3 regions of the Paenibacillus sp. J22R67 genome follow, and region 2 is predicted to be linked to each of the others. Evidence: riboswitches for the same ligand, from Rfam matches in the RefSeq annotation. Region 2 holds a riboswitch; each other region holds the start of a gene.
The links. A riboswitch is a leader RNA that binds a small molecule or an ion and turns the genes downstream of it on or off. The one in region 2 is predicted to bind ZMP and ZTP.
Positions count from the first base shown of each region.

Region 1: another riboswitch for ZMP and ZTP. It lies ahead of AC58VC_RS07745 (GNAT family N-acetyltransferase); the one in region 2 lies ahead of AC58VC_RS26550 (bifunctional 5,10-methylenetetrahydrofolate dehydrogenase/5,10-methenyltetrahydrofolate cyclohydrolase).
Region 3: another riboswitch for ZMP and ZTP. It lies ahead of rpiB (ribose 5-phosphate isomerase B); the one in region 2 lies ahead of AC58VC_RS26550 (bifunctional 5,10-methylenetetrahydrofolate dehydrogenase/5,10-methenyltetrahydrofolate cyclohydrolase).

Region 1 is NZ_JCAUAX010000002.1:354,955-365,700, reverse strand. Features, by position in the region: gene AC58VC_RS07785 (SDR family oxidoreductase) at 1-359, shown strand, start outside; gene AC58VC_RS07780 (carboxylesterase family protein) at 502-1,164, shown strand; gene AC58VC_RS07775 (GNAT family N-acetyltransferase) at 1,201-1,743, shown strand; gene AC58VC_RS07770 (alpha/beta hydrolase) at 1,852-2,790, shown strand; gene AC58VC_RS07765 (GNAT family N-acetyltransferase) at 2,933-3,469, shown strand; gene AC58VC_RS07760 (AraC family transcriptional regulator) at 3,469-4,479, shown strand; gene AC58VC_RS07755 (SDR family NAD(P)-dependent oxidoreductase) at 4,662-5,453, shown strand; gene AC58VC_RS07750 (CBO0543 family protein) at 5,799-6,299, shown strand; ZMP/ZTP riboswitch at 6,364-6,443, shown strand; gene AC58VC_RS07745 (GNAT family N-acetyltransferase) at 6,494-7,567, shown strand; gene AC58VC_RS07740 (FtsX-like permease family protein) at 7,643-9,502, opposite strand; gene AC58VC_RS07735 (ABC transporter ATP-binding protein) at 9,492-10,247, opposite strand; gene AC58VC_RS07730 (ATP-binding protein) at 10,400-10,746, opposite strand, start outside.
Region 2 is NZ_JCAUAX010000008.1:139,994-150,739, reverse strand. Features, by position in the region: gene AC58VC_RS26565 (hypothetical protein) at 1-252, shown strand, start outside; gene AC58VC_RS26560 (GNAT family N-acetyltransferase) at 378-833, shown strand; gene AC58VC_RS26555 (GNAT family N-acetyltransferase) at 886-1,302, opposite strand; ZMP/ZTP riboswitch at 1,395-1,473, shown strand; gene AC58VC_RS26550 (bifunctional 5,10-methylenetetrahydrofolate dehydrogenase/5,10-methenyltetrahydrofolate cyclohydrolase) at 1,530-2,381, shown strand; gene AC58VC_RS26545 (CBO0543 family protein) at 2,472-2,927, shown strand; gene AC58VC_RS26540 (TolB family protein) at 3,060-4,298, shown strand; gene AC58VC_RS26535 (S-layer homology domain-containing protein) at 5,075-10,414, shown strand.
Region 3 is NZ_JCAUAX010000012.1:28,534-39,279, reverse strand. Features, by position in the region: gene upp (uracil phosphoribosyltransferase) at 1-120, opposite strand, end outside; gene AC58VC_RS31490 (ABC transporter substrate-binding protein) at 306-2,132, opposite strand; gene AC58VC_RS31485 (MFS transporter) at 2,317-3,594, shown strand; gene glyA (serine hydroxymethyltransferase) at 3,657-4,907, opposite strand; gene AC58VC_RS31475 (TIGR01440 family protein) at 4,950-5,555, opposite strand; gene rpiB (ribose 5-phosphate isomerase B) at 5,567-6,025, opposite strand; ZMP/ZTP riboswitch at 6,129-6,209, opposite strand; gene AC58VC_RS31465 (low molecular weight protein arginine phosphatase) at 6,267-6,869, opposite strand; gene AC58VC_RS31460 (manganese efflux pump MntP) at 6,969-7,529, opposite strand; gene AC58VC_RS31455 (L-threonylcarbamoyladenylate synthase) at 7,594-8,661, opposite strand; gene spoIIR (stage II sporulation protein R) at 8,732-9,487, opposite strand; gene prmC (peptide chain release factor N(5)-glutamine methyltransferase) at 9,863-10,746, opposite strand, start outside.

The sequences.
Region 1 (10,746 bases), on a different contig from region 2:
AACCAGGAAGTGCTATCATCTCCACCGCTTCTGTTACTGCTTATGCTGGGGCACCGTTGCTTGTCGATTACTCTTCGACCAAAGGCGCGATCGTATCCTTTACTAGATCGTTATCTCTTCAATTAGTGAGCAAAGGAATTCGAGTCAATGCTGTAGCTCCAGGTCCTATCTGGACACCGCTTATTGTATCTAGCTACTCAGCTGAGTATGTGAAAACATTTGGGATGGAAACTCCTATGAAGCGAGCTGGTCAGCCTTTTGAGCTTGCACCGACCTATATTTATTTGGCATCAGACGATTCATCGTATGTGACCGGTCAGGTTCTTCATGTTAATGGCGGGATTATGACTGAAACGTGATGTTTGAAAATTTATTATTAAAAGCCGCGGATATCGCGGCTTTTTGTTTTTTACGATTAAAACAATAACGGATGCAGGAAACGCTTTAATTTTAAGGAATTAATTGTAAAAGTGATTTTCGAAAGTGAAGGAGGGGCTAAACATGTCTGTAACAAATCATACATTCTGCGAGGACATTTTATCTAAGGTGAATATGAATTATCAAATGTATTTACCGCATGATTTAGGACTAAAACGTGAAACTAAATATCCATTAATCCTATTTTTGCATGGTGTTAAGAAACGTGGTGAAGATATTAGTTTGTTAAATAACTATGGTCTTACTTGGTTAGCAGATAAGCAAATAGACTTCCCATTTATTGTGGTTACTCCACAGTGTAAGGCAGACTCTACTTGGAGCCAAGAATACCACCTTGTCAAGGCACTTGTTGACGAAATCATTAAGATTTATCCAATTGACGCGGAGAGAGTATATTTAACTGGATTTAGTATGGGTGGAAACGGAACATGGGATTTTGCTTCAAGGTCACCTGAGTTTTTTTCAGCTATAGTGCCAATTTCGGGGTGGTTTGAACCGGATAAAGCTAATCATCTAAAGGATGTACCAATTTGGGCCTTTCATTGTGTGGACGATGATGTTGTTGGAGTATCAGGGACAGAAGATATGGTTAGTTCGGTCACAGATATAGGCGGAGACATCAGAGCGACATACTACTCAGAACTAGGTCACAGCCACAAAGTCATGGAAGAGACATATACCAATCAAGACTTATATACCTGGTTGTTAAGACACAAAAGAAAATGACCGTCAGATGATTCTAATTAACGGAGGCGCGGAATAATGACATTTTTCAATAAATCAATAGAGAGTGAACGTTTATTACTAAGAAAACTAACATTAAATGATGCGCTTGATATCTACGAGTATGCGTCGGATGTAGAAGTTTCTAAATTCACTACGTGGGAAAATCATGAAATTATTGATGATACATACACTTTTTTAAATATGGTTCTGCAGAAATATGAGAACGATCAGCCAAGTGACTGGGCGATAGTCCATAAGGATACTAACAAAGTAATTGGCACGTGTGGGTGGGTGTATTTGAATGAAGTACATCATCGTGCGGAGATCGGTTATGCCCTTTCTCGCAAATATTGGAATCAAGGATTTATAACAGATGCAGTGCGTATCATTCTGGCTTTTGGTTTTAATGAATTGCATTTAAATAGAATTGAAGCAAGATGTATGGCTGAAAATGTTGGTTCTGAGAGAGTCATGCAGAAGGTTGGCATGCACTACGAAGGCTTGATACGTGAGCAAATGTTTGTAAAAGGGAGATATGTTGATCTTAAAATATACGGCATCCTAAAAAGTGAAAGTTAACAGAGCTTCTTCGGAGAGTTCTCTTCTTAAATTACTAGATTGATTTCATTGCGAATAGGTTAATACTTGGGGACTACAAAATGAAAGTAATAGAAAGGTGGTTCCAAAATGAAGAAGATCGTACTTGAACAAGCTGCACAAGAATTTGTAGAAGCGACTGCTAATCCACCATTCCTCTTTGATTTAGGACCAGAAAAAGGCAGGAAAACGGTAGACGAGGTTCAAAATGGACCTGTAACCAAACAACCCGTAGATGTGGAGAACGTAACAATTCCGGGAGGACCCAACGGGGACATTTCGCTAACCATTCTTCGTCCTCAAAATAACTCGGGTTCATTACCGGTGATTCTCTACACCCATGGTGCGGGCTGGGTCTTCGGAAATGAACACACACATGACCGATTAATTCGCGAATTAGCGGTTGGGTCGCAATCCGCGGTTGTTTTTACTAACTACAGCCTATCACCAGAAGCAAGATATCCCGTTGCGATAGAGGAAGTATTCACTGCTCTACAATGGGTTGCTGAACATGGCCGAGCAAACGGATTAAACTCAAGCAACATAACTGTTGCAGGGGATAGTGTCGGCGGCAACATGAGTGCTGCTATAACATTAATGGCCAAAGAGCGCGGAGGCCCGCATATCCGCAAACAGTTGCTCTTTTATCCAGTAACTGACGCATCCTTTGAAACAGAATCCTATAAGGATTTTTCAACCGGATATTTCCTCCGCAAGGATGCTATGAAATGGTTCTGGGATCAGTACACAACTAACACTAGCGAAAGAGCAGAAATTACAGCTTCACCACTAAGAGCTTCGATCGAACAATTGAAAGGACTTCCAGAAGCTCTAGTGATTACTGCCGAAGCAGACGTGCTAAGGGATGAAGGAGAAGCTTATGCTAATAAATTAAGAGAAGCTGGAGTACGGGTAACTGCTGCACGCTTCCAAGGTACAATTCATGATTTCGTCATGCTCAATGACCTAGCGGATACAGGTGCAGCAAAAGGAGCTATGCTTCTGGCGAATTCTTGGCTTCGCGAATAACAGATTCCCAAAAAGTGAAAGCACAAAGGCAGCCGGTCATAAAGATTGGCTGTTTTTCTATGTTTGTGCACAGGAAACGGCAATTTTTAAACGAAATCATTACTTACATTTATATATTGTTTTTGAGAAGGAGGAAGTTGAATTGAATATAGAAGATATGTGTTTTGAAATAAAAGAAGCAGAAGAATCTCAGTTAGATCTCCTTATTACTCAGTTTTCACCAGGAAATCCTATGTTTCAACATAACCGATATGCAGTTCAAAAGATCGGTGAGGGATTGTACTTAATCGCTTGGAAGAATAAAACGCCCATAGGCCATTTCCTCCTACGATGGAGTGGTCCTAACGATGAGCCTGTAACAAAATTAGTGGATATTACCCATTCTGCTTTCTTAGAAGCAGGGTTAACTGTAACGGAATATCGGAGGCAGGGTGTAGCAACAGCCATTATCCAAGAAGCCGAACGATTAGCAATAAAGAAAGGTTGTATTAGCATGGGGTTAGAGGTGGGAAAAGATAATCCAGATGCCAAACGACTTTATGAAAAGTTGGGTTATGTTGATTGGGGGCAAGGGGAATTTACAATTAGTTGGGAGTACATGGACGAGAATCGAAATAAAGGAATTGGAACGGAAGTAGTGATTTATATGCAAAAAGATTTGAAGGAGATCCATACGTAATGAAATCTGACCGTATCAAACTTCCGCCGGGATTTTGGACAGGATTGCAACAGATGGGAATGAACCCACTCGATATAGCTCGTAAAGCACAGCTGCCACTTTCGATTATTACAGAACCAATTCCAGTCACCACTGCGCAATATTTCAAAGTCTGGCAGGCATACTCCGATCTCGTTGGTGACATTGCCACGGGGGTTATCAATCTTGTAACTGCCTTTGAAACGACACAGTACCCTCCGACTGTCTTAGCGACCTACCATGCTCGTGACTATCGCGACGCTCTTATGCGTATGGCTAGATACAAGCAACTGTGCCCTCCGGAAAGCTTGCAAATAACAGAAGCGGGTGAGAGTTGTACAATCGAGTTGGCGTGGATGAATAGTGAACAACCAGGTCCACCCGTGTTGGTTGGAACCACTTTGGCCTTTCTTATAGAGCTTGGGCGCAGGGGCACGAAGCAGCATATCCATGCACAGAGCGTGGAATTTTCTCATTCAATGGGTGATGTAAAAGCCCTTGAAGCTTATTTCGGATGCCCTATCCGGATGGGTAGAGCCAGTAATCGTTTGATACTTCATCGTAGAGATCTGGATCGACCCTTTATTTCGTATAACAAAGAATTGCTGGAGATCTTGAGTCCCGTATTGGATCAATCATTGGATGAACAGCGCGGTCGTACGATCTCTGAGATGGTTAAATGGATCTTGAAGCGCAGCCTAACAAGTGGACGCCTCGATATACGTACAGCGGCGAGTGAGTTGGGAATGAGCGATCGTACGCTGCAACGCCGTCTCACTGACGAAGGGACAACTTTCACAAATTTGCTGACACAAGCTCGGCATGAACAGTCACGAGAATACTTAGCAGACGATAAACTCGATATCAAGGAGGTGGCTTTTCTAGTTGGCTTTGAAGACCAGAATTCGTTTTACCGGGCCTTTCGCACTTGGGAAGGCAGTACGCCTTCAAATTGGCGGTCGAACTATGTAAAGACACAGTCGACTTCATAGCATTTTGAATCTAGCCACTTTCTTAAGTTTCATGATTTGGCGCGTTAAACTAGAAATATGGCGTTGTATGCTAGTTACCAATCGATGCTGACAAAGTAATATTATCTCTATCCGGAGCACTAGGATTTCCAAGAGTACTTCGAATCAGCTTGCTACGAACGACATCAAAGGAGACGAAATGAATGGATATGGGATTAAGGAACAAGACAGCTCTAGTAACAGGATCAACGAAAGGGATAGGAAAAGCAATTGCCATAGAACTTGCAAGAGAAGGTGTCAATGTCCTTGTTAATGGACGGAATCATGAAGAGGTAGATCGAACCGTACAGGAATTGAAGTCGGAGTTTTCGGATACCTCCCCTCAGAGTGCTACAGCTGATATTGTGGATAAGCAGCAAAGAGAAGCTTTATTTGCCAAATATCCATCTATCGATATACTGGTTAACAATATGGGCATTTATGAAATTATGTCCTATGAGGATGTTGAAGATGAGGTTTGGGAGAAATATTTTCGCACGAATGTACTTGCCGCTAATGGTTTATCCAAATATTATTTGCCGAAAATGTTGAAAAATAAGTATGGACGAATCATCTTTATAGCAAGTGAAGAAGCGATTATGCCTTCAGGTCTAATGCCGCAATACGCCATGACCAAATCGATGTTATTATCACTGTCCAAAAGTTTATCTAAACTTACGATAGGAACGGAAGTTACATCCAATACGATCATGCCAGGTCCAACGCTTTCCGAAAATGTGTATCAAATCATTGAAAGTTTATTTCCCGAGAATATGGCATTTAGTGAAAAAGAGAAAAAGTTTATGGCAGCCAACCTGCCTCACTCCGAAATACAGCGATTTATTCAGCCTTTTGAAATAGGCAGACTTGCTGCATTCGTATGCAGTCCTTATGCGTCCGCGTTTAAAGGAGCTCCAATACGGATGGATGGGGGTATGGTGCCGACCATCTTTTGATACCTACAGAAGGAAACCATTCCCGTATTTTGCTCATCGTATTATTCTATTTACGTGGGCGAATGCTCATCTTAGGAGATAATGAGGGGGGCACTTTGTATGATTACACTCAGAAAAATCACACTTGAAAACCGGCGTTCCATATTTACGACTAATGATTGATAAACGATACCAGAACCGGGGGTATGGCCGGGAAGCCATGGAAAGCTGCGGGTTCCGCGACAATGGGGAAGTTTTCAACAGTGAGTCAATTACTGTATTATCACTCTAATTTGCGTATACCCTTAAATGGATTAGGGAATTATAACTTGTAAAACGAAAGATTCAGTGTTATGAGGTAATCAAATGCTTTTCATTGCTATGGCAATAATAATAATACTTGCAGCATGGCGTTGGGGAGACTGGCGAAATTGGCAAAAATACCATGCTACGATACTGTATTTCTTGCTTGGAGACATATTCTATTTGTTGCTTACCTATCATTATCCGCTATGGCAGCATCAGCCAAAACCGCCAATTCATAGTTATATCGGTACCGAGATGTGCTGTTTGGTATGTTTCGCAGCCACAACACTGATATTTCTAGGTAAATATCCTAAAGGAATTGCGAAGTCAACTTTATGGATTGGATTATGGGTGGTCATTTACTCTTTTATTGAGGTCATTTACTTGCTCACAGGAGCGATTATACATTTTAACGGTTGGACGATGCTTTATTCCGTTCTCTTCAATATCATCACCTTTCCTTTGCTTCGGTTACATTATTGCCGACCATTAGTTGCGTACGCGATTACTATACCAATTGTTATAGCATTATTATTTATATTTAAAGTTCCAATTCGATGAATCAAGGAAAATGGTGTTTTCATCTAGACGACTTTCATTTTTCTAAGTATAATAAAAGGGAATTTCTGGTACGCGTAACTGGCGAAACGTAGAGGACTACGGGGGAGCGCGTATGACGTACAGCCGATCGCCTGGGCAGAGCGTTTGATCCAATGGGTCAGATGCTCTTTTTATTTTCTAGGGAGATGATGACGATGAAGAGGGCAAGGAATGTCGGAGTTCTGTTGTATAAAAGGGTAGATACGTTGGATTTTACCGGTCCTCATGATGTGTTTGGAGTCGCTGGGTACTTGGGTAGCGAATTTCAGGTCTTTACAGTTGCCGAAAAAGAAATCCCTGTGACAACCGTTAGCGGCATCACGATCACGCCACGGTATAGCTTTGATGACTGCCCAGCGATTGACATTCTCATCGTGCCCGGAGGGTTGGGAGCCCGTACAGAAATAACCAACTCAAGACTGATCACCTGGATTCGCGAGGTGGCGAGTCAAGCCTCAATTGTGCTTTCGGTATGTACCGGAGCGCTGTTGCTGGCGAAAGCTGATTTGTTGAAGGGGCTTCGAGTGACAACGAACCGGAAAGCATACGACCTTTTACGGGGCATGGTGTCACCAGATACAAAAGTTGTTGAGAATGTCCGGTATGTCGATAATGGCAAAATTGTCATGTCCGGCGGTGTAACAACAGGGTTCGACGCTGCCTTACATGTTGTGGCGCGGATGTCTAGCGAAGCATTGGCGCTGGAAACGGCTGCGCTTTTAGAATACATTTGGCATGGTAGGTTGGACATACGAAGAGCGATGTTGGAAGATGGAGAAGCGGTGCGTAATCTATTGGTCAGTGCGGCACGGTGGATTGAGCGGACCCAGGGTATTGTGCAGTGGCGCGAAGAAAGGTTTACACAGGCCTATGTGTCCGAACTGATCGAGCAGAATGAGTTATTTGTGGCGCATATGGAGGGTGTGCCTGTCGGCTGCCTATCCGTTCATTGGAAGGATGAAGAGATTTGGGGGGAACGGTTCCACGAAGATGCTGGGTATGTACATCGACTTGCCGTTTCCCGGGACTACCCTGGTATGGGAATAGGTACACGGCTACTCAATTGGGCAGAGGGTTATGCCAGAGAACAAGGCAAATCCTGGCTGCGTCTAGATTGCATGGCTGGCAACGCGGCGCTCAATCGCTATTACATCCGTGAAGGATTCACGTTTTGTGGTCGCTATGAAGCTCAAGGCTGGGCCGCAAGCTTGTACGAACGACGTATTTAAAGTGCGCTACAATTGTTTGAGCATGTAAAATGCCATTGCTAGAAGAAAACTTCTATCAATGGCACTTTTTTTGCTTCAGCTGAAGTTTAGATGTCTTTTTATCACATTCAAATAATTTTTTCTAATAAACAAGAAATAAACGATCTGAAGGAACAAGAAGATGCCCATGACGGTGAACGCGGCTGCACCAACTTCCAACTTAAATATCCTTTGCAAGGCTCCTAAAGCAACGACGGAATGCATAGTGGCCACGAAGTAAGGAAACAGGAACAATACACCAATTTCGATTGAAACAACTTTTTTCATTTCTTTAAAAGTTAAACCGATGTTATGCAATTGCTTATATTTCTGTTTATCACTTTCCTGATCCATGTAAAACTTGTTGTAAATAAAACTTCCTGAAGCTACGAAGAAGATGACGCCTAAGAATATCGATAAGAACATAATTGTGCCGTATGCTCTTTTTTCAGTTTCATAAATATGAGATTTGGATAAAAATAACGCTCTCTGACTATCGCCATATTTCTTCTCATATTCATCATAGATGACGTAGGTGTCAGACCAATCCTTGACATGAAACGCATACTGGGGTTGGGCTTGTTCAACCTCTGCAATGCGATCAAATACCTGATCGGTAACGACATAAATCGTTTGAAATTGATCTTGTAATAAATTCACTCGTACTTCGTCTATGATTCGGATGTTATTTCCTTCAAACGATAGGCGATTTGCAAGATCGTTTTCCGTAGGAGGGACGATTTTAATGGCTTCTTGCTCTTGCAGTGATACGGTTTTCAAGTTTAATTGCTTCGCGAATTGATTATAAAGGCTTGCTTTTATAACGGGAAACGAAGATTCATCCTCTTGGGTAAGATGTTTCATAGTCACAGTTATTTTTTCATACTGAAAATGATTATTCTTTAACTGATCTTCAATAAATCGGATCTCGTCTGCCGCGGATGGATGATTACCGAATGATTGATAAGTAAATGCCAGCGGATATCGAGTGTCAATATCATGAAGTGTATTCGCCCAAAAGGCATAAGAGGCGCCGCTCAAAACCACAGCTGCTGTAGATGTGATGGTAATAATAAAGAACATTCTGGCATTGTCCCGTATGCGATAGAACAAATTGGATACCCAGATTAGATTTGTGCTTTTTAAATAATAGAGCCTGTTCTTTTTTAATAAATCAATTGTATAAACGCTGAACTGCGAAAATAATAAATAAGTGGCAAAGACGATGATGCCGATGATCATTAAAATTAATTTCTCCAGATTCCCTTTTATCGGAATAAAGGATAAGACATATCCAACAATTAGTAAAAGTAATCCAAAGATAGCAATGAGTTTTGAAAATTTAGGAGCGGGCTTAGCGGCCTTCGTCGCTCTTAGCAGACGTAAAATATCTTTCTCCTTTACGATCCATGATGTAAATAAGGAAACAAATACCCCTAGCAGCAAGAAGCATCCAAGCGTGATAAGAATTGCTTTTAACGGAAAATAAAAAGGCAAAGATTGAAGTCTCAAGAGTTTCTCGATGATGATCAGAAATAATTTGGAGAACACTAAGCCCGTAATGATGCCGCCGATTGTTGCCGCGACACTGATGATCATATTTTCAATGGTGATCATCTTGAGATGCTGCCTCCTGGATATGCCGAGGATATATAGAATACCGAATTCCTTATACCTCTTTTTCAGTAATACACCAATTGAATAAAACACAAAGAAAAACAAAAATAAATAAGCAATGATTTCAGCTCCCAAAAGGGATACCTTGATGTAGGATTTAAATATTCCTTTATCTGGATGAAGAATGAACATGGTCAAAGAGAAGAATAAGGTAACGGAAATCAATGTACTTAAGAAATACGCGAAGTAGGCTTTTCCATTGCGCAGGACATTTCTGGTCGCAAACTGTTTAAAATCCATGAGTTGCTCCTCCCAAAAGTGAAAGCACATCGATAATCTGTTGATAAAATTGCGGTCTTCTGCCGCCGTTATGAATTTCATTAAAGATGGTGCCATCTTTGATGAAAATGATCCTGCCGCAATAACTGGCAGCAACAGGGTCATGCGTCACCATAATCGTAGTAAGCTGTTGTTCTTTGTTAATCTTCTCAAATAGTTCCATAACGGTTCTTGCTGCTTTTGAGTCCAAATTTCCCGTTGGTTCATCAGCGAGTAGAAGAGAGGGATTATGGATAATGGCTCTGGCAATAGCCGTTCTTTGAGCTTCGCCTCCGGAGACTTCGTAAGTTCTTTTGTCTAGAAGATGTTCTATACCCAAAGTTTTGGCGATACTTTGCAATCTTCTATCCTGCTCAATCAGAGAAATTCTATCCAGGGTAAGAGGTAAAACCACATTCTCCCCAATGGTTAAGGTATCAAGCAAATTAAAATCTTGAAATACAAAGCCAAGTTCTCTGCGTCTAAAGAGTGCTAATTCATCTCCCTTCAACTCTATAGGATGGAGGCCATTAATTAAAATGTCTCCTGTTGTGGGCTGATCAACCGTAGAGATCATATTTAGTAACGTCGTCTTACCGCTGCCGGAAGGTCCCATCACTCCTACGAATTCTCCGGGTTCAACGGATAAACTAATTTGATTTAAAGCATGATACATGACTTCTTTACCATATGTTTTACTTAAATGACTGACTTTTAAGATTTCCATTTATAACGACTCCTTTATCATTGTCTTCCGTATATACACTACTTCGTCTCGTCACTTTAAGCGATTCACCTTTCTTACTCCAACCTTACATTGTTGTAAGGTTGGGAATAAGTAAAAAAACATGCACCACGGAATAGGCATGTTTTCTAGTATTAGTTATGATCCGTTTTGATATTATCAAATAGAATGCTGACTTTTGTACCTTGGTTCATTTCGGATTGAATAGTAATCTTATGATTTAAGTTTTCGCATATCTTTTCCGCAAGATACAACCCCATTCCCGTAGATTCCCCCAGAATCCTTCCGTTATCACCGGTAAAGAAGGGCTGAAAAACCCTCTTGATATCTTTAGAATGTATGCCAATGCCCTCATCCTTAACTTCCAGCACGGTATGATCTTTCGTTTGAAAGGCGGAAACAGTCAAATATTTTCCTTTGCCTCTGGAATATTTGATGCCGTTTGATATCAATTGCTCGATCACAAATTTAAGCCATTTGA
Region 2 (10,746 bases):
AAGCATGAGTACGACAGATCATTTGATCAAATTGGGGTAAGAATAACGCCGGTCGAATTAGGAGTAAGCATTGGTTTGTTTTGCAAAAATATGAATTTGGCACAACCACTAGGTGTATTGGAATTTCTAGGTTTAATTACGAATAACGCAAGCTCGTTATTAAACTTAGAACTAGAGATTCTGGGGGACTTATCCAGTAAACAAAGTGAAGTCACACAATGGATAGAGGAGTTCATGAATGCACATTTATGAGGAACTGTATAAAGTAACAAATTTTATCGTTCTCATCACAAAAAGGTTTTGACCTTAGGCAAATTCATGTAAAATATAACGTAGAATTAGAGAGTAATCATAAGGAGAGATTCAGAATGACTGTTTTGGACATTAAAATTGATGATTTAACCGGTCCTGAGGTACAAACATTAATCCTTGAACATCTGAAAGGGATGTCAGAGCTTTCACCACCAGAGAGCATGCATGCCCTGAATATTGATGGGCTTAAATCACCGAAAGTCACATTTTGGAGTGCATGGGATCAAGGTCAATTAGCTGGATGCGGCGCAATGAAAGAACTTGACTCCGGACACGGTGAGATAAAATCCATGCGCACTTCGTCAGCCCATCTAAGAAAAGGGGTTGCCAAGCAGCTTCTAGAACACATCATTGGGGAAGCCAAGCAACGTGGCTATCAGCGAATAAGTCTGGAAACAGGCTCCATGGAAGCCTTTGAACCTGCAAGAAGACTTTATGAAAACTTCGGGTTTGAATATTGTCTGCCGTTTTCGGATTACACCGATGACCCGCTTAGTTCATTTATGACATTAAAACTATAAAAAAAAGGCTGCTGGACCAACAGGTCTAGACAGCCCTTTTCTATTTGATCGCCTAAGGCGTTTTCGAATAAACGAAAAATCCGCTTCTTTTTTCCCAACCCGCTGCCGTCCAGAAAGAATGGCCAAGATCATTATTTTCGAGCACAAAAATATGACATTTCTCAATGCCTATTTCTCTTAACTGAGCCAAACTCATCTCTACGAGCCGATGTCCAATCCTTTGTTTGCGGTTTTCCGGATTAACAGCTAGGTGATAGATAAACCCTCTTCTGCCATCATGCCCCGCTAAAATAGTTCCAACGATCCTTTTATCCGCTTCGCAGACGAAACAAAATCCTTTATTTCGATGCAGATAGCTCTCGATATTAGGTTTGGAATCTGCCTCACTTAATACAAGACCTTCAATCTGACTCCACAGTAAAAAGGCTTGTTCATAATCTTCGATTGTCATTTCTCGAATCGTCGACATAGATAAATTCTCCTTAGGATGTACATGTTTTATTCCATCCTATCATACGCATTGAAATCTATGTCATTAATTGTTATGATGAATTCATAGAAGCAACTGTGTGTGACTGGCGGAACATGGGTAACCATGAGGGAGCACATAGATAATCAGCCGTACGCCTGGGCAGAGGTAAGGGGATATCCCCTTACCTCTTTGCGTTTCCAATTTACTCAAAAGGGATGATTAACATGTCAGCAGAAACATTAATCTTGGATGGTAATCGAGTCGCAGACGCCATGAAGGAATCGTTGTTCAGCAGAGTAGAAAATTTGGCCGAAAAAGGAATCGTCCCTTGTTTAGCGACTGTGCTAGTCGGTGATGATCCTGCGTCAGCAACCTACGTACGGATGAAAGGAAATGCTTGCAAGCGACTCGGTATTCAATCTATTCGTGTTGTTCTTCCTGAGGACACGACTACGGAGGAGTTAATTGCGGCAATTAACAAGCTTAATGATGATGATAGCGTGCATGGTATCTTGCTGCAGCACCCAGTCCCGAAACAGATCGATGAAAGGGCAGCTTTTGAGGCGATTCATATTGATAAAGATGTCGATGGAGTGACTACATTGGGATTTGCTCAGAATGCTTTCGGATTTGCTGAGTTCCCTTCCTGCACGCCGGCGGCGATAATTGGAATTTTAGACTATTATAAAATTCCTGTTGAAGGTAAACATGCGGTTGTCATTGGAAGAAGTCCAATCCTCGGCAAACCTGTTTCTTTGATGCTGCTAAATAAGAATGCAACAGTTACGACCTGCCACTCGAAAACAGCGAATTTGGCCGATATCGTACGCTTAGGAGATATTATCGTGGCTGCAGTGGGGAAGCCGCAATTTGTTCAGGGTGATTGGCTGAAACCAGGCGCAATTGTTTTGGATGCAGGCTACAATCCTGGCAACATCGGGGATGTTGACTATGAGGCTTGTAGGAAGGTGGCTTCGGCCATTACACCGGTTCCAGCCGGGGTCGGTCCAGTGACCATAGCAACTTTACTCAAACATACGGTCGATGCTGCTGAGAAATTAGCAAGTAAACGATAAGATAACAGCGGCGTCCCAGACTTTTGTAAACAACATATTTTCGCCAACAACTGGTCATACTAGGGGATCTAGAGTGAAGAGGTGAAAATCATGCTGTTAAACATTATTGTAGGATTTTTAATCCCCTGGGTGTTTGGCATCTATCTGTATAGGAAGTCTCGCATTATTGTTTTTCTTATAAGCCCAATTACGGTCACAATAGCAGGATTAATCAATGATACGGGCTATCATTTGGAATTCTGGGACTTTACTCCATTGATTGAAAATGATGAGACACTTTCGGCTCTTCCGCTTGATTTAGGTCTTTATCCCGTTATGGCGGGTTATATGATTTATTGGATTAGGAAAAATAATCGACATGCGCTCCTGAAAATAGGCTGTTTGTGCCTAGCTACGACTTCGCTGGAATATTTGGCGTTTATTTTTGGCAAAGTAGAATACAGCAATCACTGGAATATAGGTTGGACCTTTGTATCCTATATACTTGCTTATGGCTTAGTTTATTTGTATTACAGGCTTTTGGTAAGATACGGCTATTTCAAATGATAAACTCTTAATTGCTCTTCGGGCCTTTGGTCAGTGTGAGTTGTTAAGAGTTTTTTTGTTGTTATGTATTCAGGAATAATTTGGATCAACATGTTAAAAATACTCCTGTAACAATTGAAGTGGAGGTAACGGATGAAAATAAAAATGATAGTAGTCAGCCTGTTGATTTCAGTTTTATGGTGTAAAGTCGGATTTGCTGAACCCAAGCATTCCATACAAGCTGCGTTTGTACGGGGCGGAGATCTATGGGTCAAAAAAGAGGATAAGGAGCTCCAAGTCACTCTAAATCAACTGGTGAGCGAACCCAAATGGTCGTCTGATGGGAAGTTCATTGCCTACTCTCTTGCCCTCGGAGAACAGAAGCATGAGATATGGGTGTATAGCTTGGAGATGAAAAAACATAACCGTGTGTATCCAGGCGGTGACAATTTTCAGTGGTCTCCCAATAGGAATGATCTTGCTTTTAAAATAGATGGCGTTTTGAATATCGCAAAGGTTAACCGTGATAAAGTGGAACCCTTTAAGAACGTAACACGGGGTGTGGATAACTATTCGTGGCTACCTGATGGCAGTGGATTTCTGGTATCATCACCTGCTCAGCTGCGGCCATCGGGGTGGACGAATGTTGAACTCTATATGGTTCCGACAGACGCCAAAATGGACCCTAATAAGAGCAAACATTTTTATACGCTTCCTACGGAATCACCTAGCTTTTTTGCCGTCGGCACAAGCCTATTCAAGTGGTCGAATGATAAGAAATGGATCTCGTTTACCGCGAATCCAACGGCATCTTTGTCAGCTGACGGCAATGCCTTATGTGTGTTGTCTTCGGATGGCAATCAGTTTCAGCAGATGGATAACATGCTGCATTACCCGCAATGGTTTGCATGGTCACCTACGAAAGCTAGACTTGCTTATATTGCAGGAGAAGGCCGAATGGCCGTGCAGAATAAGCATTTGAAGCTCAAGGATCTCCCTGCTATGAAGCCTGCTTCGTTTACGCCGCAAGGATTCGCCGATCGTGATTTTACATGGGAAAATGACCGAATGATTATTGTTTCAAGGTCTAAGGAGTCCAAAGAGGATGGCGATTGGCCGCTTCCCGCCTTGTATCAGGTGAGCCTTTCAAATAAAGAGCAGAAGCAACTCACTAACCCACCGGAAAAAAACGGAGACTTCGGACCGTACATGCTCAGGAAGAGTAATAAACTGACATGGATCCGGTCCGATGGCAAACATGCGGAAGTGTGGAGATCGAATCCAGATGGGAGTTATGCGGAGATCTGGATCCCTCAGTTGGATGTAGGCGTTCCTTATTATGGATGGAGTAACTGGAGCACGGTTTTGGCCTGGTATGAGCCTCATCGATAGTGTCAAATTACAAGCAGCCCGTTCGCTGACCATGCTTCGGATCTCACAGGTTTGTTGCAGAAGGCGGACGAAGCGATGTATGAGGTAAAGAGGAGTGGGAAGAATGCGATTTCTATCGCGGCTAATTGAGTGTGTTAAATGGAGTAGAATAAAAGAAGGTTGTCTCAAAAGGTAAATACCTTGAGAGCAGCCTTTTTTTATTTTTCCTATTGATTTATGGTGAATAATTGGATTAATTATGGTCTTTCACGGATGAAACTTCATGATGCTGACGAAGTAATAGTTTACATAATTTTTACTTGTTCAACGAGATGTCACAATTACAGTCGTGTAATTTTCTGCATTATGAATTTTTTTTGACTACATGTATATAAAGTTGCGATTTCATATATCTATTGCGGACCTGATCTCGTCGTGATTAGAATTCTTTGTCGTCGCCTATGATAGCGTTTTAAATGAAAATATAAAAGGGCAGTTTCATATCCTAATCATTCATGAAATACCATGTTATGTGCATAAATGTTCTGAAACTGCTTAGTAACGATGTAGTTTCGCACAATTTTTTGTGAGATTCTTGTTCCTTTTTACAAAATCAACATGTTTCCTTTCCTTCGATTGTATTGAATGAAGCCTTATTAAGTCGTATAGTACCGTATTGTAAAAAGTATAGTTAGGAGGGAAAAAGAAGTAGGAAAGCTTATTGCTCTTCCAGATTAAGCGCTACATCTTTATTCATGTTTTTAGTAACCGTCTTACACGATTGAAGGGAGAGTTGTATGAAAAGAATCATTAGAAACAAAAAATGGCCGGCGATGCTGCTGGCACTCGCGACTGTACTGAATGTATCAAGCATTGGCGCTTTGACGGTCAATGCAGCTCCGCCGGGCGACGTTAACGTACTGAGAAGCGAGAAAGTTTCCTCCGGCGTCCACTTTACTACGGAGGAATACAGTAACTACTATAAACCGAACAATCGAGTCGTCGTTAACCGTCTGGATATTAATCCGAAAGATTCGAACACGAAGATCATCACTGCCAAGGCATACGATACCATCAGTGCCGTGGAAACAATCGGCGATCAGGCAAACCGGGAAATTTTGAAAGGCAATCAAGTCATCGCCGGAGTCGACGGTGATTTTTACGATATCGATCCGGTATCCGGAAATCCGCTCGGGTTAATGATGAAGGACGGCGAGCTGATTGTAAGCCAGATGCCAGGCGATAACGATCGTATCAGTTTTTATATGGATACCGCAAATAAGCCCGAAATTAAGGAGGTTCATGCTGAAGGAACATTCTCGGTTACGGGGGCTGTCTACGGCGTAAACCTGCTTAACCGAAACCAGGCTGTCAATAACGCTTTAGTCATCCATACAAGCAAAGTTACGAAAACACGTAAAATGACGCATAACTACGCTACGGACAAAGGCAAGTCCGTGTTCGCGTTGATCCGCGTGGGCAATAATTTCGACGGCGTTCATCCGGGGCAAACTTACACGGGTACCGTCGTTAACGTAACGTCGACAGAAGGCTTCGATATTCCCGACGACTCCGTCGTTCTGGAAGGCGTAGGCACGTCGAAATCAATCGTCCAGGCGTTGCAGACTAACGCCGAGGTTAGCTTTAAATACGATTTATACGCAGGTAATGATGCCGCGAACCAAGATATCTTGAACAATAATATCGTGACTTCAATCACCTCTAACGCTTGGCTTGTACGTGACGGCGTAGCGGTGACGACCGGAGATCCGGCCGCTAACGCGCGTACAGCATTAGGTATGAGGGCAGATGGAAGCCTTGTCGTGGTAACCGTAGACAAACCAAGCACTAGTTATACGGGGAGCGTTGGAACAGGTCTTCCCGATCTTGGGAAATATTTATTAGAAGCGGGAGCCGTCAATGCACTTAATCTGGACGGCGGCGGTTCGACGGAGATGATCGTACGCCAAGCAGGCAGCGATCGTCCGGTAACCATAAGCCACCCTGGCGATGTCAATGGCTCGAGACTCGTTTCCAGCTCCTTGTTATTCGTCAGCACGGCGACGAAAGGCACGACGGTCGGAAACGTGGTCGTCGATAAGAACGTGACGCTTTACACCGGCTCGAAATACGATTTCTCCTATCGTTTGGCGGATGAATTCGGCAATCCGATCTCCAACGGCAACCGTCCCGCAACTTGGGCGTCGACCATTGGGAGCGTCGACCCGAACGGCCATTATATCGCGAATACCGGAATCGGCGCGGGAGAAGTCTCCTCGACAGTCGACAACGTGAAGGGAAGCGCGAAAGTGTCGGTCGTGGATGCCGTGGCTACCCTTGCTTTGACGAGCACCAACGTGGTTATGAACAATAACGCGAAAAAGCAGTTCGGATTTGTGGCTACCGATGCAACTGGAGGGCAGGTTTACATCGACCCTTCCGTGGCAACGTGGAGCCTTTCCGGCAGTATCGGTACCGTGAACGAGAGCGGTTTGGTCACTTCCAACGATAGTAACGGAACAGCAACGCTTACGGTAACGGTTGCGGGTAAGACGTTAACAACACAAGTTACGGTCGGTATCAAAGAGCAGGTCATCGACAATTTCGAGACGTACCCGATCGAAGGTTACCATCTAGGCGGCTACGCTTATGGTAATGTAGATCAATACGCAGGAAGCGCCGGAACGAGCCCTTTCTTGAGCCTATCCACGACGGTCAAACATTCGGGCGACAAAAGCTTCAAAATGAGCTATGACACATCCAAATGGACGAATAGAAGCTTGAACGGAACAATGAACTGGTTACCGCATTGGTCTAGCGTGGCGCAAATGGACGCAACGTACAAGACCGACGTATACCCGAAGAGATTCGGCATGTGGGTATACGGGGACGGCAAAGCTCCTTGGCTGAGGGCGATTTTTAGAGACGGCACTCCCTCGAACAAGACGCTCGACTTGACCACGGAGACGGATGATATAAACTGGGTTGGATGGAAGTATATAGAGGTACCTATCCCTGAGGGCTGGCAGCTGCCGATTCGTCTTAACTATGTATATATGGTTGAGACAATAAAATCGAAGCCAGCATATTCCGGATCGGTCTATTTCGATGATATGAAATTCATCTATACGGACGAGGTTACGGATACTAGCGGTCCGGAGTTTACCGAGACAAGTCCTTCGTCGGATGGCTTGTTCAGCAATACCCTTGATTTCTCGACTACGATTATCGATAGTCTCTCCGGGGTAGACGAGAACAAAATAACGGTTAAAATCAATGACGTGGATTATAAGGATTACACGTACGATAAAGTCACGGGTCGTCTTAGCTTCAAGCTGGAAAATCTAACCCAAGGGGATTACAGAGTATTCGTAGACGCCTACGACAAAGCGTTAACTCCCAACGAATCAGTTCCATATATCGACAAAACGTATCATGTGGATTTGACTCCGGACGAGGAAGCTCCGACGATGACAGACGTAACTCCTACGCATGACGTCAAAGTGAAAATTCCGACGCCGAGGGTCACGTTCAAGCTTTTGGACAGCAAATCTCAAGTGGATCCGGCGAGCATTTCCGTTCGGATGAATAATATCGAATTGCCTGCTTATTACGACGCCAACACGGGTTGGGGATATGCCGAACCGACAAGCGACTTGGCGAATGGCGAGTATGCCTTAAGAATCAATGCTCGGGATAAAGCCGGGAACGCCATGCCGACTTATAAGGATCAATTGTCTCTAGCCTCGATCCCGCAACCGCAAGATGGAGATAACTTCAAAATCTCGCTTATTCCGGATACACAAGGCAACGCGTTTACCGATAAATTGTTCGCTAAGGTTGCAGCGGATGATAGTTCTTTAGTCATGCACATGGGCGATATCGTAGATGACGGTTCCCAACTGCAATACGATCAAGCGTCGGGCTTCGTCAACAAGTATTTCGGGGACCCAGGTTCTAAACCGTTCTTCGTATTGGCAGGTAATCATGAAGCGTTCCAGAACACTTTGGATATCTATTATAAGAAATTCGGTTCTCCGACGATGCATTTCGACTATGGGGATACGCTGTTCATCATGTTGAACTCTGCCTACATCCAAAGTCTTACCTTGTCGGATTCCACCCAGTTCCATTGGTTGGAAGAAGTTTTGAAGAAGAATACGAAGAAAAACATTATCGTTTTTGACCATGTGATTACGCGCGACGCATTCGGCACCAAGCATGAAATGGATCCGAAGGACGCTGCGAAATACGAGTCTATTCTAAGCAATTACAAGCTCGAGCATCCAGATGCGGATATCTACAGCATTTTCGGACATTTGCATTCTCTTCAAACTTGGGATGTCGGCGGAGTCAAATACATCATCACGGGTAACGGCGCCGATAAGACGTACCTTCCGCATAGCGATGGAGATTTGCTGGGCACAGGTAAGATGACGGTTTCGGGCGGCAAAATGAAATACACCTTCGACCCTCTTTTGACGAAGGTTTACATTCATAACGACGCGATTATCTCGGGCAAAATGAACACGGTCATCGGCTCCCAAGTCCAATTGGATTTGTTCGGGGACTTCAGAGAGTATCCTGCTAATTACTTGACTCAAATCAATAACCGCAAATTAGTTGGAATTGACTGGAAGTCCAGCAACGAAGACGTTGCTTCCGTGGATACAAATGGCGTTATAACTTCAAAGTCTTCCGGTACGGCAATCATTACGGCAACATCCGGAGGAAAGAGTAATTCTATTTCGGTCGAGACGGTTAAGCCGGCGGACGTAACACCGGTCAAACTCGATTTGTCCGTTCCTGCGGAAACAGAGGTCGGCGACACATTCATCCCGACGATTAAAGCGACTAACGCTTACGGCGTGGTTTATGCCCTTGACGCGAAGGACGTTACCTTCAGCTTCAAGAACGGAAAGGCACACTTGCAAGATGAGGGAGTTATCATCACAGATGCTGAAGGCGACGAAGAAATTACGGCTACGTTTAGCGGTTTGAATGCGACAGCCATCGCGAAAATCATTGCAAAGCCGATTACGCCTCCAGAGCCAGGCCATGAGGATTCAGGCAATGGCAATCTGGGTAATTCCGGTCCGATCGTGATCGCTCCTCCGACTAAACCGAACGTCGATCTTACCAAGGATAGCGTCGTGAAATCCGATGTATTCGCGGAGCTCGCGAAAGACAAGAACGCGACGATGACGTTCGTGGGCAACGGCTACAAATGGAAAGTCAATGGCTCGGACATCACAAATCCTAACGCTGACGCAGACTTGGGTGTTAACGTCACAAATCAAGCTCCCGCAGGGAAAGTTTCGACCCCTGTTCAAGTCAATAAAAAGAAAGTCGTTATGGGCTTGTCTCTCAACCAAAACGGAGCTCTTCCGGGGAAGATGACGCTTGAAATCCCGACGAGCAAAGAACAAGCAGGCAAAAAGCTGTTCTTCTACGCGGTAAATTCCGCGGATCAAGCTCCTGTACTCGTATCCGAGCTTACTGTGGACGAAAACGGAAACATAGCGATTACTTTCGCTTCCTCGACATCGGCCGAGTACATGCTAACGACGCAAAAGATCTTGGATTTCAAAGATGCTGACGACCACTGGGCGAAATCAGATATCTATTATCTGACTGGCAAAGACATTATCAGCGGAGTAAGCGACAATCAGTTCTCTCCGAATAATGAAATTACGCGTGGCGAATTTGTAAAACTTATCGCAGGTGCCGCTGGTGTGGATGTATCCTCTTATACGAACAGCACATTCGCGGATGTTAAGTCTACCGATTGGTATGCGCCGTACGTTGCATGGGCAGAGAAAAATAAAGTAGTCAATGGAATTGACGCAGAATCTTTTGCACCAAATGCGAAAATCTCCAGGGAGCAAATGGCTGTCATCCTTATCCGATTAACGAATCTCGTTGGATATAAGTTGGAAAGCAACGTAACACCGAATCAGTTTGGGGACGAAGCGAGTATTTCCTCTTATGCTGTTGAAGCGGTGAAATTCGCGCAACAAGCCGGGATTATTAACGGATTGCCGAACAACCAATTTGCACCTGCTAAGAGTGCAACTAGAGCTGAAGCAGCTAAGATGCTAGCGACGTTGCTCAAAGCAATGGAAAAGCAAAATTAAGAAACTCTTGTTTAAATGAAATGATAAAACGATCGCTCTCAAGCATTTACATGCCGAGAGCGATCGTTTTGCATTTGTATTCGATTAATTGCTCGGCCAAACCACGTGGCTGAAATTCCCAGTGGTGAATTTACCTTCTTGAACGCCAATAGCAAACAATCCGGCAGTGAAAGTTAAGGCAGGATCTTTCATATTCTTGGTTCCCTCGCGGTTTTTTTCTGCGTTGCAGAGTTTTGGATTAAACGGAACTATGGTCCGCTATTTCCTTGGAAAATCACGTTTTCCAGGCTAAGGGGGAACTACGTTCCGCTATTTCGCCAATTTTAGCTGAA
Region 3 (10,746 bases), on a different contig from region 2:
CATTAAAGTAGCAACTTCGTCTACGAGCTCCCGGAAATCTTTTGTTTTCGTATTCTCATCCCGAATGAAAGTCAGCTTATGCTGGATAAGCGGATGATCACAAATAAATAACTTCCCCATAATTGCCTCCTAAAAAACCACAATGTTATATGTATTTTACCCATTTAGCGTCAAGGTACGACAAACCTCGTTCATTATATCATATGTTATCCAACTTATCCTCCGAAAAACCAAACCTACCATGAATATCCTTATTTACGCAAAAAACCGCCTGAGAGCATCTCCCAAGCGTTCTTGCATCTAATTTATTCTTCTACAGGACCAGGGTGGTACCAAATGTTTTTGAAGTCAAACCATCCGAGCGTATTGAACGTTATGCCTTGTAGATGAGGGCTGTACACCAATTGCTGCGTCGTATGCAAAAGGAATAAGACGGCGCAGTTTTTCGATACGAGATCTTGCATGCTGCGAATTCTTAGTAGACGCGTCTGGCTATCGGGCTCATTTTCAATGGCTGCAATGGTATCATCAAAAGTTTGTCGCTGCTCATCCGTTGCACAGACACGAACCGGCAGGCTGCCTACTTTATACATCTCGATTAGGCAGCGAGCCTCATCATCATCTGCAACAACTCCGCTTATGATGACATCGACCTCTAACAAGAGCGGCACCTTCGCCATTTGTTCAAAGGTATACAACTTCAGAACAACGGGAATGCCCACCTCTCGGCAGCGAGCTTGAATCCATTCGGCTTGGGGCTGGTTCTTCTGCGTGGATATCATGGTAATGGGTTCACCATTGTATCCACATTCTCTGAGCAGCTCCCTCGCGCGTTCTGGCTGATAATCATCGGGCTCAACCGTCGACGAGTCGGATGGCAGGAAATCAGCCGCAGGCCTCGCATGATAAAGACCTAGTTCCTTAATCAATCCGCATCGATTCAAGATAAGCTGAATGGCCTGACGGAATTCAAACGCTTGATGGGGACCATTCTTGCGAAAGTTGAACACAACTGTGCTGGATCCCAGCATCATCACTTCTTTTTTACACCAATGCGCGGGGGCAGGCTGTTTATAATGGTTAAGCTTCCCCATCTGGAAATTCAACTGCTGCCATCTACGGTCACTGACGTTATCCGGTACATAAAGCAGCTCGATCCGATCCAAATGAGCGCTCTCCTTGTAATAATCCTCGAAGGCTTCTAAAGTAATGCCTCCCGCATCGTGTCTCGTAATCCGAAATGGGCCTGTTCCAACGGGAAGCATACTAGCATCCGCTACCTTATTTGCACTGTAAACATCAGCAGGAACAATCGCTGCCTGGTAGGAACTAACATAATGTGGCAGCATATAATTAGGCGCAGTAAGCTCCATCCGAACTGTCAGCCGATCGACAGCGCGAATATCCTTCACAGATTTCAACAGCCAACGACTCGGTGAATCCTCTGTGCCCAGCGAACGAAGCCGATTGAATGAAAACACAACATCGTCCGCCGTCAGCTCCCGGCCATGATGGAATCTCACCCTTTTTCGCAAATAAAAAGTCCATACGGTCGCATCCGCATTGCATTCCCACTCATGAGCCAAGCCTGGCTCCAGGCTGCCGCAGATCGGATTGAAATAGAGCAGCGTGTCAAAGGCTTGCTTCACAAAATGGAGATCCCGTGAGAATAGCACATCGACAGGGTCAAGCGTCAGCACACGAATCTGCATCGGCAGCCGCAGAGTTTCAAGATATCCGGATTCACAGTTCCCTGTGTATCCGAAATAACTACCGAGCCAGGCAAGGAATCGATCCATCACACTCCCGTCCAAACCTTCCATTTGAAACAAACTCATCGCATTGTTCAAATTTCCCTGTTCAACATGAATTTTCGCTTCCGCCATCAGCACATCCTCAGCTGGAACCAGAAACCGAATCATCGAGCGGTGACCACGGCCTCGCCCTGGCGTCCAGACAATCCAACCCATTTCGGTCATTTTGCGAATCAAAATTTTCACATTGCGTTCCGTACAATACAGGTAGCCGGAAATTTCTTCAACGGAGACAGGCACGTCCATATACGTGTGGGGGATCTGTGAAACACGCATTATTGATGTTTTCAATTGCGCATATTGCAAGGCAAGCTGCATGAAAGTCCCCTCCTTTTACACGAATTACCAAAGAGTATAGTTCTGCCTTGCCATTTCGTCAACCGTCTGCAGATGGGATAAAAGGTGAAAGTTTTCCAAAGATCCGTACACTTTTTAACTCATGGTCATTTGTTATGATGGGTGAACACAGACGTTGACGATACGATGAAACAGGTGATGGCGCATGACATTCTTTCAATTCCACCCTAATGTGCGACTGCGCATTGCTCTGAGCTTTCTGACCAACATACTAAGCAATATGGTTATTCCATTCATGTCGATTTATTTTGCACGAACACTCGGCACAACGATAGCCGGCACAGCGACGACCATCTCCATTGCTGTCGCTCTAATCAGCGCAACGATTGGTGGTCACTACGCAGACCGAGTCGGCCGCAAGAAAATGATGCTAATTGGGGAAGGCGTTGCCCTTCTAGCCTATGTCATCATGACATTCGCCAATTCGCCGATCTGGCATTCGGCAGGGCTCACACTCATCATGACAGTGATCAGCACAGCCTCTTGGGGGCTTAGTAAGCCTGCTGTAGAAGCCATGCTGATTGATGTATCAGGACCTGATACGCGCAAAGCCATTTATCGGATCAATTATTGGTCCAACAATCTGGCCATTTCCGTCGCGGGGATGATCGGTGGTTTCTTCTTTAGCGACTATCTCTTTGAACTTCTGCTCGTTGCTAGCGTAATGTCACTAGTTGCGCTGCTGGTGACAGCCTTTTTCATGACAGAAACGATGCCAGCCGAAGTAATTAAGATCAATGATGACGGAGTCCAACCTTCAAGTCCTAAACAGATTTCAATGTACAATCGATATAAAGAAGTGCTGCGCGACCGCAGATTCCTTATCTATCTGATCTCCAGTGTACTTATCGTCTCAGTCGAAATGAATTTAAACGGCTATATCGGCATCCGGCTCGCTCAGGATATCCACCACACCCCTTGGTTTCCTGGTATGTCAGCTACCATCGATGGCCTCCCGCTCGTCGGCGTACTTCGTACGGAGAATACGCTTGCCGTTGTCTTGCTCTCCCTCTTTGTTGGCCGCCTGCTCAAGGGAAATTCCGACACCAGGATGATGCTGTTCGCCATGTTTCTTAACGTAGCCGGCTACACCTATCTTGTTTTCGGCAGCCAACCGATCATGCTTATGCTGCTAATGCTCATTGCCACTATAGGTGAACTGACCTATGTGCCATTAAAGCAATCGCTGCTTGTACAGCTTGTCCCTGACCACGCTCGCAGCTCCTATATGGCGCTCAGCAGCATGACGAATCGTGTTGCTATTATGCTTAGTGGACTGAATATGATCATCGGTGGTTTTCTACCATCCGGGGCAATGGCGCTATTCATTCTGTTGACCGGCATCGCCGGAATAGGCTTGATGGCATCCATTCTACCTAGCTTGAAGGAAGCGGAGCAAAAGGTGCATCCCGCGGCCGTGTAAAAAAATAAGGGCTGTATCCAAAGGTCGTTGATGACCTGCAGATACAGCCCTTTATATTTTGATTAATAAGTTAAGCCTTGGTAGAGCGGATATTGAGCTGTCAAATCTTTCACCATGCCGCGAGCTTTCTCAAGCACAGCTTCGTCTTTCGGGCTTTTCAATGTAAGTGCAATTACTTTCGCGATGGTTTGCATAGCTTCTTCATTCATACCGCGGGAAGTAACAGCCGGTGTACCTAAACGGATACCGCTAGTGATGAACGGGCTAGTTGGGTCAAAAGGAATCGCATTTTTGTTCGCCGTAATACCGATTTCATCAAGCACGTGCTCAGCGTCTTTACCTGTAATGTTCAGGTTACGCAGATCAATCAGCATCAAGTGGTTATCCGTACCGCCGGATACAAGGTTAATGCCTTCAGCTGTCAGTGCAGTCGCCAATGCTTGCGCGTTGTTGATGACGTTTTGGCCGTAAGTTTTGAATTCCGGTTGGAGAGCTTCACCGAAGGAAACGGCTTTTGCCGCAATTGTGTGCATCAAAGGACCACCTTGGGAACCAGGGAATACAGCTTTGTCAATCGCAGCCGCCCAAGCTTTGCGCGTAAGAATCATACCGCCGCGAGGACCGCGAAGCGTTTTGTGCGTTGTCGTTGTAACGAAATGTGCATGCGGCACTGGGTTAGGGTGCAAACCAGCTGCAACTAGTCCAGCAATATGCGCCATATCCACGAAGAACAATGCGCCTACATCGTTAGCGATGGAAGCTAGTGCTTCGAAATCGATCGTGCGCGGGTATGCACTTGCACCAGCAACAAGCATGCGAGGTTTATGTTTGAATGCTGCTTTACGAACATCGTCATAGTCGATGCGGAAATCCTTCTCACTAACGCCGTAAGCAACGAAGTTGTATAGAATACCGGAAGCATTAACAGGGCTGCCGTGTGTTAAGTGACCACCATGTGCCAGGTTCATACCCAGAACCGTGTCACCAGGGTTTAGAGCTGCCAAGTAAACAGCCATGTTCGCTTGCGCACCAGAGTGCGGTTGAACGTTCGCATGTTCAGCTCCGAAAAGCTCCTTCGCGCGGTCGCGAGCGATATCTTCTACGATGTCTACGTATTCGCAGCCGCCGTAGTATCTTTTGCCTGGGTAACCTTCAGCGTATTTGTTTGTCAGCACTGTACCCATCGCTTCAAGCACTGCTTCGCTTACGATGTTTTCAGATGCGATAAGCTCAATTTTGTCGCGTTGACGACCAAGCTCTAGATTCATTGCTTCTACGATTTTTGGATCTTGTTTACTTAGAAAGTTTGTCATATGGAATTCCTCCTAAAGGATAGTTTATATCTATAAGTTAACCTAGCAATCCGCATCTGGCGCGGCTTGCTGATAAAGCTGCTCGGCAGCCTCTGGTGTGTAGACAGCTCTTGTGCCGCCAATCAGCTTAGGTCGTGTAAACGCCATAGTCACATAAGCATGACCCATATTCCGCACGGGCGGCCGTGCAGGCACAGCAACCCTACGCAAATGCATCCCGATCAGCGTGCTGCCAATATCGATCCCAGCGTGTGCCTGAATGGTCTCAACGACAACAGGCTTCGCGAAGTGACGATACGCATATGAGGCCATTGAACCGCCGGCTTTTGGCACCGGAATGACCGACACAGGCTCAAGCTGAGGGGAGATCGCGAATAGATCTTCCTCAATGACAAGTGCGCGGTTCAAATGCTCGCAGCATTGAAAAGCCAGATGCAAACCGAACTCACGGCATATGCGCTGCGCTGTTTCAAAAATCGGCCGAGCTGCTTCCAGCGTACCCGATGTCCCAATCCGATGACCGAGTATTTCACTCGTGCTCGTACCAATGACCAGAATTTGTCCTGGCCTTAGATTGCCCACCTTAACCAACTCACGAAGATTTGCTTCCAAATCCTCTGCGATCGTGTGAAGTATGGAATTTGTCATGGTGGCCACCCTTATGGATGAATCGCGAAGCGATCTTCAATGCTTTGCAACTTGTTAATACGGTTCTGGTGACGAACACCTTGCGAAAACTCTGTTTCCAGCCAAATTTTCACGATTTCCTCGGCAACACCCGGTCCGATGACACGCTCGCCTAAAGCAAGTACATTCGTATCATTGTGCTCCCGTGTAGCTTTAGCAGAAAATAGATCGTGGACCAGCGCGCAACGGATACCTGGAACCTTATTCGCGGCGATCGACATCCCGATACCTGTTCCGCAGATCAGAATTCCCTTGTCAGCTTCGCCTGAGACCACATCGTCACAAACCTTCATCGCATAATCCGGATAATCAACGGAATCTGCAGAGCTGCACCCATAATCTATGACCTGATGGCCTAATGATTCAATAAAAGGAATGATAACATCTTTCAAACGGTAGCCTGCATGATCCGCACCTAAGGCAATTTTCATGAATAGAACGCTCCTTTGCTTGTTCGAATTCGACCATTCTATTATATCCCAAAGTCCACCAGAAAACGAAAAAAAGAGCGGACACGCTAGAAATAGCGCGTTGCTCTTTTGCCCAGGCGACCGGCCGTATAGCTCAATGCTCCATTGTGGTTACTCCCACTCGTCGCCAGTTACATTGAGTCTTGCTTGATAGATCCATCTTATCGCATTATACGCGAGGTGTAAAGATGTCTTACGCAAATCATTTCCCAGACTGCGGGTCATCTTTTCGCTCACGAAGTTTTTTAACCAATTTATCTAAACTCCCGCTAATTTCATTCGCCGTCTGCCGGTAAACCTCCAATGGGCCGCCGTAAGGGTCAGAAATATCGTAATCCGGAATTGAATCTTCAAGCAGATAAATCCGATTTCTCTCTTCGACTGTTATCGCTTGTGAAAGAGCTTGCTTAAGCTGAACTTCCGTCACCAGCTTCTCCCTTTCCTCAATTGCCTGAAGGATTCGATGATCGTCCTCTACATATTCTTTGAGTGTAAAAATCTTATCAATCGCACCCGGGAAGCGCTGGATAACCGTACGTTTATGCCCCATCGTCATGGTCAAAATGAGATCTGCCCACTTCACCTCAGACTCCTGAATGGCTAATGAACGAATAGACTCTTTGAACCCTGCTTCTTGTAGCAGCGCTGCACTATTTCGGGAGATCGGAGTGCCCGTCATCGCGGATACGCCAGCTGAACGAACTTCCGCCGCAAGTCCTTCTTGGTGCACCCTGATACGCAGCAAACCTTCGGCTAATGGACTGCGGCACGTATTTCCTGTACAGACAAATAGAATTCGCAACATGAGATCCTCCTAAGAACTTTCCGTAGGAAAGTTTTCTTCGTAAGCATAAGCTGAAACTTTCTAAGAAACATAGGCAGAGCCTGCCCCGCCTCTATTGTATCATAGCAAAAACTTGATCCCAAACGCGAGCAGAATAAGCCCGCCAAACGCTTCGCCATACTCGCCAACCCAGCCGTTCACCCGTCTGCCAACCAATAATCCAGCTACGGAGAGCAACGCGCCGAACAAACCAAATATAAGCACGGTTAACAGGATATCCGTCGCAAACATCCCTAGGGATACACCTACCGAGAACGAATCTATACTGACACTAAGCGCAAAAATCGTCAGCCCCCATAAGGACCTATGATCAAGAGAAGTTGCTTCCTCTCCTCTAATTGAACTATACACCATATGGGAACCCAAAAGAATGAGCAAACATCCGCCAGCTGCAGCAGCCACATTACCAAGGAGAAGCGAGACATATTGCCCCATGAAAATGCCCATTAATGGCATTATGATATGAAAAAGTCCAATCACCATGCTTATTTTAAAAATATCCACCAAGCGAATCCCCTTCATGCCGATACCGATTCCCAAGGAAAAAGCATCCAAACCCAAGGCTAACGCCATGATGAATATGGTGATTATTTGTCCAAATTCAACGCCATTTACGAGCATAAGTGCTGTCCCCCTTGTCCGCTTTCTTAACCAAGATATGCGGACAAACTGGGAATCATGCTAGCTAAACACGTACAAGCCGGTGACCGGCTGCCTTGCGCAGACGATTCATAATTGCCTGACCAATCCCTGTTTCTGGGCAGCCTTCTGCGACAATATACTGAATCCCTTGCTGGTCAAATTGCCTTAATGCGGCGTACAGCTCCTGAGCAATCGTTTCTGGTTCAGCTAACGAGCCACAGGGTATGACCAAATCAGCTTCAAACTGAGAGGCTCTCTCCTCAAAAGTAAGGATACCCGTCGATTCCCCGCGTTCTGTAGCGGCTTGAATGTCGCGCTGAATCCAAGCAGCCACCGCAGCTGCATCGTCTCCATATACGATATGCATGTATCCCTTCGGCGCATAATGCGTATACTTCATTCCCGGAGCACGGGGTGTTTCTGAAACTTGCACATCTTCCCGTTCAGCCTCATGAATGCGAATAGCTGGCAGCGTGGACTGCAGCTGCTCTGCCGTAACCCCGCCTGGACGTAAAATATACAGCCTGCCATCTACAAACTGAATCACCGTCGATTCAACACCAACGCCCGTCCCGCCGCCATCCACAATGCCTCCGATTCGACCATCAAGATCTTCTCGAACATGTGAAGCCAGCGTTGGACTCGGTCGGCCTGAGCTGTTGGCGCTTGGCGCTGCAATAGGAAGTTCTGCTTTGCGAAGAAGCTCTAGGGCCACAGGATGATCAGGTATACGAACGCCTACGGTCGTAAGACCGGCAGTCACCAACGACGAAATGCTACCTGTTTTCACAGGCAGCACAATAGTAAGAGGGCCAGGCCAGAAAGTCTCCATAAGCCTATAATGATCAAGCGTGACACTGCCAGGCTCAATAAGATCTGAGAGCTGCCCAGCATCCGCGATGTGAACGATCAGTGGATTATCCGATGGCCGTCCTTTCGCTGAGAAAATACGTTCTACCGCAGAGGTATTTGTAGCATCAGCACCAAGGCCATATACTGTTTCCGTTGGGAAAGCTACGGTGTCCCCGCTCCGCAGAAGCGCTGCGGCATCCAATATTTCTCCACCGCTGTCACTGACCCTATCCAGGTCAACTTTCCAGTATTTTGTCACGATCTATCATCCTTACTTCCAAAATGAATTGTAGGTATTAACTAAACAACGTATTAACTAAATCAAAATATTAGCTAAACCATGAAACGATTTTTTTAGTCATTTCCCAGATGAAAAATTTCACTTTGGGCTGTGAGTCTGCAGCAGCATCAGTAGTAGCATCAGCAATAGCAGGCTTCACTTGCTCTTCGGCGCTTACTTTCAACTCTTTGGCTTGTTTAACCGTTGGTTGAGCTACTTTACTGTCTTTTGTTTTTGCTGTTGGTGCAGGTGAAGTTTCTGTTTTGGCTACAACAGCGGCAGCTGCCACCGCTTCTCCTGAAACAGAATCTACAAAGCAAAGCGGTGGAAATAGCACACACCACCAATTCTGACCTTCCCCGCTGCCAATCGTGACGCGAAGCGCCTCATAATCACCTGCAGGATAAACTTCGTTACCGTACATTTTCGTTGGGAAAGGCACTTTGCCAAGTTCAACCGTATGCGTATAACGATACCCACGGGACTCAATCATTTGCCCGACAAGCGCATCGAACTCCGGCAAATGAGCCAATACCACCGCTCTTGCTTCATCCAAAGAGTGCGGTCCAACTACCCAGTCCTGCATACGCACAATAATCGCATCGCGAATTTCACGTTTCAGAGCTTGATCCTGTGCCGAATCAGAGTTTGCTAGAATACGCAAGCGAATCGATTCTTCCGGTATAGTAGGCGAAATAACCGCCGCATTCGTACGATTGGATTCCCAACTAGTTATCATAACAATAAGTGCAAAAGCCACGAATAATAAGTGCTTGAATGAATGACGATCCGTTCTTTTTACCATGAGGAAAAGCCCCTTTCCCTTCGCTTCTACTAGCCAGTATAGGCAAAAAGTGGAGAGGCTAAACCTAGCAATCTATTTAATTTTGGTAGAATTGATAGAGTTGTAATGATCTCAGGCAACCCAGGCCAGCCGTAAGGATGAAAAATAACGTTATTGCCATTTCGACGATTCGGCAGGAGACTTTAACGATGAAAAACATCGTTAAACCTACATGATTCCCTTGGAACAACCAGGAATCACTCCTGTAAGAGTGAAAAACAGCGTTACAGCTGCTTTTTGCGTTCGGACGGTGGCTTTAACGATGAAAAACATCGTTAAACCTAGGCACTTCCGTGGAGCGATCCGGCTACGGGGGATCAGAAGGAGCCAGTAGCCCTAGTGCTCCCGCGCCCGGATCGCGATCACGTGGCGATCAATCCCCTGGAGATCCGGCACGAACCGGATCTCCTCCCAATCAGCGGCGGCGCGCAGCATCGCCGCCACAGCCTCCGCCTGCCCGATGCCAACCTCGAACCCGACCACAGTCGGGATTCGCGGCAAGAGCGGCAGCTGCCCAACCATCCGGCGGTACAGGTCGAGTCCAAGGGCACCGCCGAATAAAGCCGTGTGCGGCTCGAACAGCCGCACCTCGGGCATCAGCGCCGGGAGCTCGCCATCAGGAATATACGGTGGGTTAGACACCAGTATATCTGGAGCGATCCGGCGCTCGATATAAGGCTCGAGGAGGTCACCCTCGAGCCACTCCACCCGTGCAGCCACGCCGTGGCGCTGCGCGTTCGAGCGAGCCATCTCCAGCGCTGCCGCGGAGATGTCGCTGGCAGCCACGCGCCAGTCAGGGCGCGCGTGAGCCACGGTCACCGGGATGATGCCACTCCCGGTGCCAACATCCGCAAGCAGCGGAGCGCCTTGCGGGAACAGACGCGAGCCCTCGTGGAGCAAAGCTTCCACGAGCAGCTCCGTCTCCGGCCGCGGAATCAGCACCGCCGGGCTAACCGCGAACGTAAGGCCATAGAAATCTTGCTCGCCGATAACATACTGTACCGGCTCACCCGCGGCCTTCCTCTCCACTAGCTGGCGCCAAGAGCCCTCCAGCTGGGCAGGAAACTGTTCCTGGAAGCGGAACAGCAGCTCCGTCCGACTGCAGCCGAGTAGGTGCTGCAGCAAAAGTTCCACACAAGAAGCAGCCTCAGCTACGCCCAGCTTCCCTAAAAAAGAAGAAGCCTCTACATAGGCTTCTCTAATTGTCTTCGAGGCAGTCG